2 regions of the Glutamicibacter sp. ZJUTW genome follow, and region 1 is predicted to be linked to the other one. Evidence: riboswitches for the same ligand, from Rfam matches in the RefSeq annotation. Region 1 holds a riboswitch; the other holds the start of a gene.
The links. Region 1 has a riboswitch for S-adenosylmethionine ahead of F0M17_RS01285 (acyl-CoA dehydrogenase family protein). Riboswitches for the same ligand answer to the same signal wherever they lie in the genome.
Positions count from the first base shown of each region.

Region 2: another riboswitch for S-adenosylmethionine. It lies ahead of F0M17_RS04525 (bifunctional o-acetylhomoserine/o-acetylserine sulfhydrylase); the one in region 1 lies ahead of F0M17_RS01285 (acyl-CoA dehydrogenase family protein).

Region 1 is NZ_CP043624.1:260,394-264,426, reverse strand. It holds gene F0M17_RS01285 (acyl-CoA dehydrogenase family protein) at 1-848, opposite strand, end outside; SAM riboswitch class I at 864-955, opposite strand; SAM riboswitch class I at 1,223-1,325, shown strand; gene F0M17_RS01280 (ABC transporter ATP-binding protein) at 1,331-2,146, shown strand; gene F0M17_RS01275 (aliphatic sulfonate ABC transporter substrate-binding protein) at 2,231-3,253, shown strand; gene F0M17_RS01270 (ABC transporter permease) at 3,260-4,033, shown strand, end outside.
Region 2 is NZ_CP043624.1:959,485-963,517, forward strand. It holds gene F0M17_RS04515 (CPBP family intramembrane glutamic endopeptidase) at 82-864, shown strand; gene F0M17_RS04520 (VOC family protein) at 962-1,606, opposite strand; SAM riboswitch class IV at 1,779-1,898, shown strand; gene F0M17_RS04525 (bifunctional o-acetylhomoserine/o-acetylserine sulfhydrylase) at 1,991-3,334, shown strand; gene F0M17_RS04530 (homoserine O-acetyltransferase) at 3,337-4,033, shown strand, end outside.

The DNA of each region.
Region 1 (4,033 bases):
ATGCCTGCCTGCACGGACATGAGCACCAGCTGGAAGATCGCCGCTTCGGAGTCGTTGCGCTGCTGCGGCATGAAGCAGTCCACCGGGACCTGATGGAATTCGGTGGTGCCGGTTCCGGTCAGGCCCTGGCCGAATCCGTCCCAGTCATCGAGGATCTTGACGCCGCTGCGCTGGGTGGACACCACCGCGATCTGGCGTCCGGCAAGCTCAGGGTGGGCCACCGCAACAGTGGTCCAGTCGGCAAAGATGGTGCCGGTGCAGTAGTACTTCTCGCCGTCGACTACCCAGCGCCCGTCCACGAAGCTGGCCTTCGTATTCAAGGTGCCCAGGGCGTTGCCGCCGCGCTCGGTGTAGGCGTTGCCGACAATCTGCCCGGCGGCGATGCGGGCCACCCACTTCTTGCGCAGCGCCTCGTCTTCCAGTGCCAGCACATTCTCGACAAAAGCGATATGCGCGCGCCACAGCTGGCCTACATGGGAGTCGGCCTCGGAGAGCTCGATGAGCAGGCGGAAGACATCCACCAGCCGCGCACCGTAGCCGCCGTCGGCCACGGGAAGGCGCAGTGCGCCGAAGCGCTCGCGGTTCAGCAGGCCTACCTGCTCGAAGGGAAGCACGCGGTTCAGGTCGCGGTCCTTGGCGGTCGCGGCGATCTGGGCGAAGACCGGGCGGAAGATTTCGGCCAGCCGGTCGTACTGCTCATCCGCGCCGGGGCCAGGGGTGATCTTGAGCAGCTGCCGGGTGGGCAGCTGCTCCTCGAACTTGTCCAGTTCCAGAGCGCTGGCTTGCGAAGGATCGCTGAGCTGGTTGAAGTCCAGCCCTGGGGCATTCGGTGATTCGCCAATAGGCATCAGGGTTCTCAATTCTTTCCATCGGTCCTGGCGGTAGCACCGTCCCGCTCTTCGGGTGGTTGCTGCGGCGTCATGGAGCCAGATCTCTCAGCCGCTCTGGATGGGTCGTCATTCATTTGTAACGGTAATAATCCGGCCCTTCCAAGCCGCGAAGTCATATTTCGCCTCAGAGCGTGGAGGCCCTAGGCTCAATTCCCACAGCCTAATCGCCGTCCCATCGAAGATGAGTTGCACGGATTGGCTTGCAGTCGATCAAACCGGACCTAGGTGAAATAAATAACGAAATTTCTGGGCAATGTGACGCAGTTGTCGAAGATTTTTTCATGTTACGCAAGATTTGCGTCCAAATCGTTCGACTCGCTGTAATAGAAGGGTAACCATCCCGAGCGGCCGAGAGATCTGGCTCTTTGACGCCGCAGCAACCACCTTCGGAGCTCCACCTCCGCAGGCCGGTGCTACCGCCAGGACCGATGGAGATTGATATGGCTCTTACCATTGCAGCGCCCGAGGCAACTTCAACCACCTCAACCGCACTGGACGTCCAATTCAGCAACGTGTCGCGGACCTTCACCACAAAGAAGGAAAGCCGCACCGTGCTGGCCGACATCAACTTGCACATTCCAGCCGGCCAAGTACTCGCGATCCTAGGCGCCAGCGGCTGCGGAAAATCCACGCTGCTGCGTTCGGTCTCCGGGTTGGACCACCCCTCCACCGGTGACATCCGCACAGGCACCCACGAGGTCAACGGCATCAACGAGCTATGCGCCGTTGCTTTCCAGGAACCACGGCTGCTGCCGTGGCGATCGGTGCGCGAGAACATTGCGCTGGGTCTGGCCCCAGGAACCGAGAAGGCCTCTGGCGACGCGCTGATTGATGAGCTGATCGAGCTGACCGGGCTGAGCCATGCAGCCAGCCTGCGCCCGCGGGAGATTTCCGGCGGCATGGCCCAGCGTGTTTCGCTGGCTCGCGCGCTGGCCCGCCGCCCGGGCGTATTGCTTCTCGATGAGCCCTTCGGCGCACTCGATGCCCTGACCCGCCTGAAGATGCAGGATTTGCTGCTCTCAATTCACGCATCATTCCCCACCACGGTACTCATGGTGACCCATGACGTGGACGAGGCTTTGACCTTGGCTGACCGCGTTATCGTCTTGGGACGCAGCACCGGGAACGGCGCGGCTGGTGTCATCGAAGACCTAGCGATCTCCGCCGGGCAACCGCGCCGGCACACGGACGAGAAGTTCGTTGCCGATCGCCTGCACCTGCTGCGCCTGCTCGGCGTCGACCCAACCAACCATTAATCCAGGGAACGCATTGGATCCTCGGCGATCCTTGCTCTTTGCCCTATCGTCCATCCGCTTGCACGCATAATTCTAGGATTCTCCATGCTCTTGAACCGCTTCTCCCGCCGCACCGCACTGTCCGCCGCCGCTTTGCTCATGGGCGCAGTTGCCCTGACCGGCTGCGCTGGCGAAAACGCTACGGCCGACTCCGGTGATCAGACCTTGTCCATCGACTTTGCCACGTACAACCCGCTGAGCCTGGTGCTCAAGGAAAAGGGATGGCTGGATGCGGCCGCCAAGGAACAGGGCGTTGACGTCGAGTGGATCCAGTCCGCAGGTTCCAACAAGGCCAATGAGGCGCTTCGCGCCGGTGCTATTGATGTCGGTTCCACCGCCGGTTCCGCAGCGCTGCTGAACCGTTCCAACGGTGCACCAATCAAGACCGTCGCCCTGTACTCCCAGCCGGAATGGGCAGCCCTGGTAGTGGACAAGGATTCAAAGATCGAGTCCGTTGAAGACCTGGCAGGCAAGACCGTGGCCGCCACCAAGGGCACCGATCCCTACTTCTTCCTGCTCCAGGCTCTGGACACCGCGGGACTGAGCGAAGATGACATCAAGCTGCAGAACCTGCAGCATGCCGATGGCCGCACCGCGCTGGTCAACGGTTCGGTCGATGCCTGGAGCGGCCTGGATCCAATCATGGCCGCCGCCGAAGAAGACGGCGCGCAGCTGGTTTACCGGAACCTGGACTTCAACACCTACGGTGCGCTGAACGCCCGCGAAGATTTCATCGAGCAGAGCCCCGAACTGGCCCAGCTCGTGGTCGACGCCTATGAGAAGGCTCGCGGCTGGGCTGCCGAGAACCCTGGGGAAACCGCTGAGATCCTGGCCGACATTGCAGGGCTCGAACCAGAAGTTGCCAAGACCGTGATCGAGGAACGCTCCAATCTGGACGTTCCGGCGGTTCCCGACGCCAAATTCACCGGAGTGCTGAGCAACATTGGCCCCACCCTGGTGGCCAGCGGCGATGTTTCCAAGCAGGAATCCGTAGATGAAGCACTGGCAACCCTCGTTGACGACCAGTTTGCCCTCAAGGCAGATGCTACGAAGATCTCCGGAGAGTAAACAGCGATGAGCACCGCAAACGTAGCTGATACCCGGGAAAATCCGACACCTGCCAAGCACAAGGCAGGCATCGCCGCAACGATCCTGCGAGCACCCAAATGGCTGCTTGCGCTGATCCTGCCGCTGGCCACCCTGGCTGTCTGGCAATTCGTCACGGTGAGCGGCACCGTTGCCCCGTGGACGCTGCCGACTCCAGGCTCGGTCGTTGCCGCCGCCTTTGAGCTCCTCGAAGATGGCGATCTTGGCAAGCACATCGGCATTTCCACCCAGCGTGTTCTGCTCGGCTTCGCCTTTGGTTCCCTGCTCGGCCTGGCGCTGGGCGCCCTCGTCGGCCTGTCCAAATTGGCAGATGCGTTTCTGGGCCTAAGCATCAGCGCCCTGCGCGCCGTCCCTTCGCTGGCTTGGGTTCCGTTGCTGGTGCTCTGGATGAAAATGGGCGAAGATTCCAAGGTCACGCTCGTGATCATCGGCGCGTTCTTCCCGGTCTTCACCACCGTCGCCTTGGCATTGCGCCATGTCGATGCCCACCTGATCGAGGCCGCTCGCTCCTTCGGCTTGAAGGGACTGAAGCTGCTGCGCACAGTCCAGCTGCCCGCGGTAGTCCCTTCCATCTTCTCCGGACTGCGCTTGGCACTGGCCCAAGCGTGGCTCTTCCTGGTCGCGGCTGAACTGCTCGGAGCGTCGATGGGCTTGGGCTTCCTGCTCACCGATTCGCAGAACAATGGCCGCCTGGACCGCCTGATCATGACCATCGTGCTGCTGGCCGTCTTCGGAAAAATC
Region 2 (4,033 bases), 700 kb from region 1:
TCAGCTCGCTGGTGGTCTCACTTTCAGGCTATCGCAGGTTTGCCACGTGGCTACTCAGTACGCGCACAGCCAGATCGGCCTATGATCGAGAACGTGAACGCTGAACAAATTGAGTCGACGGCAACCCGCAGAACCCTCAGGTTCGAGATCATTTTGGTTCTCGCCCTGTCCTTGGGGCAGAGCGCGGTCTACTCGCTGCTGAGCTTTGCGGATAAAGTCACCAGGGCACCGTTGCGTGATCAGACGACATCGCTGAACAACCCGCTGAGCACACGCGAGTTCTTTGATTTCATCTACCAGCTTCTGGACATTATCTTCGCGCTGGTGCCCGTGGTGCTGGCACTCTATCTGATGAAGCGCACGACCGGCCGAACCATCCGTGACATCGGCTTCGACATGCGACGTCCGGGCAAGGACACGATGCTCGGGGCGGGGCTGTTCCTGGCCATGGGCGTGGGGACGCTGGGCGTCTATGCTGCCGGACGGGCACTGGGCGTCACCACAGCACTGTCAGCAGCCAATCTCGGTGATTATTGGTGGAGCGTCCCCGTGCTGCTGCTGTCGGCTGTACGCCATGCAGTGCTCGAAGAAATGCTGATGCTCGGCTTCCTGTTCACCTATGCCAAGAAGCTGAAGCTGGGACTGTGGAGCACCATTATCGGTTCTGCAGTGCTCCGCGGCAGCTACCACCTCTACCAGGGCGTGGGGCCGATGATCGGCAATATGCTCATGGGCATCGTCTTCGGCTGGGTGTACCAGAAGTACGGCCGGGTGATGCCGCTGGTCATCGCGCACTTCCTGCTCGATGCTATCGGCTTCGTCGGCTACGCGCTGATTGGGCCTGCCATCGGAATCGGCCAGTAGTGCCCGAAGGCCTGCGCCAGCGACTGAAACGCCATTAACGAAAAAGGTAGGTGGGGACGCCATTGTCCCCGCCTACCTGCGTTCGTTTCCGAGTTTCCTACAGCACCACGGTGCCGGACTCGGTTTCAAAGGTTACCGACATGATGCCCGGAGTGCCATTCGGCGCTTCATATTGCATGGTGACGGCGCCCAAATTGACGTTCTGCGGCTGGCCCAGCCAATCCAGCACCCGATCGCGTGAGCCGGCGATGGAGATCTGGCTGATCTCGCCGACAGGCTCCAGCGCCTTGGACGGATGCAACGGCTCGGAGCCTTCATCCCAGGAAATCAGGTACGGGACCTGCGGATCAGCGATCAGGCCCTTGATGCCGATTTGCTGCCAGGTAAGTTCGCGGCCATCCGGGAACTTGCGGTTCCCCGGCACGGACTTGCGGCCCAAGCGGTCTTCGGCACTGGATAGATCCTCCACGGAGACGCACCATCCCATCCATCCGCCGCCGAGCTCCGAGCGGGCGCGCACGGCCTGGCCGAAGGGAGCCTTGTCGCTGGCCGGGTGGTTCAGGACTTCAACCACTTCCAGGTACTGGCCATGCTTGAGCGGGAAGATGACATTGCGTGTTCCGAATCGTGGATGCACGCCGCCCTTGACGAATTCCAGTCCCAGGGACTCGGAGATTCTTTCAGCGGTTGGCAGCAGCCCGTCCGGGCCGCATGCATAACTTACGTGATCTAGCCTCATCATGTGCCCATCATGGCAACATGTGATGCGAGTCTCTACTTAGGCTCCCCTAAGTGCGCTGATGTTATCGAATACTCTGCGGAAAATCTGCGGAATTCGCGAAATATGACCGATTGAGTCCAATCCTGGTCCACTGCGTTGCAAAGATCTTCGGTTTTCGGGCAAACTGATAGCAGGTCATGAGTTCCAGTAACAAGCCCCGGCTTACTGGGCGGCAACCCTCCAACCGCGGTGGGGTGCCCCGGGTGAAGACCTGGCCCTTGAATGCACAAGGCATCAAGGACAAGCGCGGGTTACCCCCTGGAAGTCGTTTCGATACGGTGCTTCCTGTCGGTGTCTTTTCAGCGGCGTACCCCCATAGTCATGAAACGCTATTTGGAGGAAACCATGAGCAACAACTGGTCATTTGAAACCCGTCAGATCCATTCCGGCCAGACCCCGGATCCGACGACCGGAGCGCGAGCTCTCCCGATTTTCCAAACCACTTCCTTTGTCTTCCCGAGCGCCGAGAGTGCCGCTGCCCGTTTCGCGTTGCAGGAACTGGAACCGATCTACACCCGTATCGGCAACCCGACCACCGACGCCGTGGAAACCCGCATCGCTGATCTGGAAGGCGGCGTTGGCGCGCTGCTGCTGTCCTCGGGACAGGCCGCCACCACCTTCGCCATCCTGAACCTGGCCGAAGCCGGCGACCATCTGGTAGCCAGCCCGAGCCTGTACGGCGGAACCCAGAACCTGCTCAAGCACACGCTCAAGCGCTTGGGCATCGAAGTCAGCTTCGTCTCCGACCCGGACAACCTGGACGAATGGCGTGCCGCGGTGCGCCCGAACACCAAGGCCTTCTTCGGCGAAAGCATCTCCAATCCTCGGCAGGACGTGCTGGATATCGAGGGCATCTCGGAGATCGCCCACGAAGCCGGCGTGCCGCTGCTGGTGGACAACACCCTGGCCACGCCATACCTGATCCGCCCCATCGAGTGGGGCGCCGATATCGTGATCCATTCGGCCACCAAGTTCCTTGGCGGCCACGGCAATGCCATCGCCGGGGTCATCGTGGACTCGGGCAACTTCGACTTCGCCAAGGACGCCGAACGCTTCCCGGGATTCAACACCCCGGACGAGTCCTACAACGGCCTGGTCTTCGCCCGCGACCTGGGCGTCAACGGCATCCTCGGCGCGAATCTGGCCTACATCCTCAAGGCACGCGTGCAGCTGCTGCGCGATCTGGGTTCATCAGTGGCGCCGTTCAATGCGTTCTTGATCGCCCAAGGCCTGGAAACCCTGTCGCTGCGCATTGAGCGCCACGGCCAGAACGCAGTGGAAGTTGCCAACTGGCTCGAAGCCCGCGAGGAAGTGCAGAAGGTCGCCTACGCCGGCCTGCAGTCCTCTCCGTGGCATGAGCGCGCGCAGAAGTACAGCGATCACGGCGCTGGCTCGATCATCGCCTTCGAGCTGGAGGGCGGCGCGGAAGCCGGACAGGCATTCGTGGACGCACTGGTCTTGCACTCCAACGTCGCGAACATCGGCGACGTGCGCTCGCTGGTCATCCATCCGGCCTCCACCACCCACGCCCAGCTCTCCGAAGCGGAGCAGATTGCCGCCGGTGTGAGCCCGGGACTGGTGCGGCTGAGCGTCGGGCTGGAAAACATCAAGGACATCCTGGCCGATCTTGAGCTGGGCTTCGAAGCTGTTGCGGCCCTTGAAAACAAGGAATTGCAGGAAACCCTCTAGGCATGCCATCCATTGTGACTACTGAAGATACTCTGCGCGCCGAAGAGCTCGCTGGCGGACAAGACGGCATTTTGCGCCGTAGTTCCGTGGGGGAGTACCACTTTGAATTCGGTGGATACCTTCCCGACGTGGTGCTGGCCTACGAGACGTGGGGGAAGCTAGCAGCTGATGGCTCCAACGCGGTGCTGGTGATGCATGCACTCACCGGTGACGCCCACGTCGCCCAAGGCGATTCGCACAGCGCCGGCTGGTGGGAAGGCTTCGTTGGCCCCGGCGCCACGGTTGACACCAATGAGTACTTTGTCGTGTCCATCAACATGGTGGGTGGTTGCAATGGATCCACCGGCCCCTCGTCCTTGGACGAGCAGGGCCTGCCTTACGGCTCCAGATTCCCTTTCGTCACCATCAAGGACTCGGTGCGCCTCGAGGCGCGGCTGGCCAAGCAGCTGGGAATCGAATCCTGGCATGCGGTCATCGGCGGTTCGATGGGCGGTGCCCGCGCGCTGGAATACGCTGTCGAGTTCCCCGAGCAGGTCAAGAACCTGGTCGTGATGGCCTCTAGCGCCCGGGCGACTGCCGAGCAAATTGCCTTTGCGCAGGTGCAAACCCAATCCATCCGCTTGGATCCGCACTTCTGCAATGGCGATTACTACGGCAACGATGCCCGTCCTGACGCCGGTCTCGGCCTGGCTCGCCGCC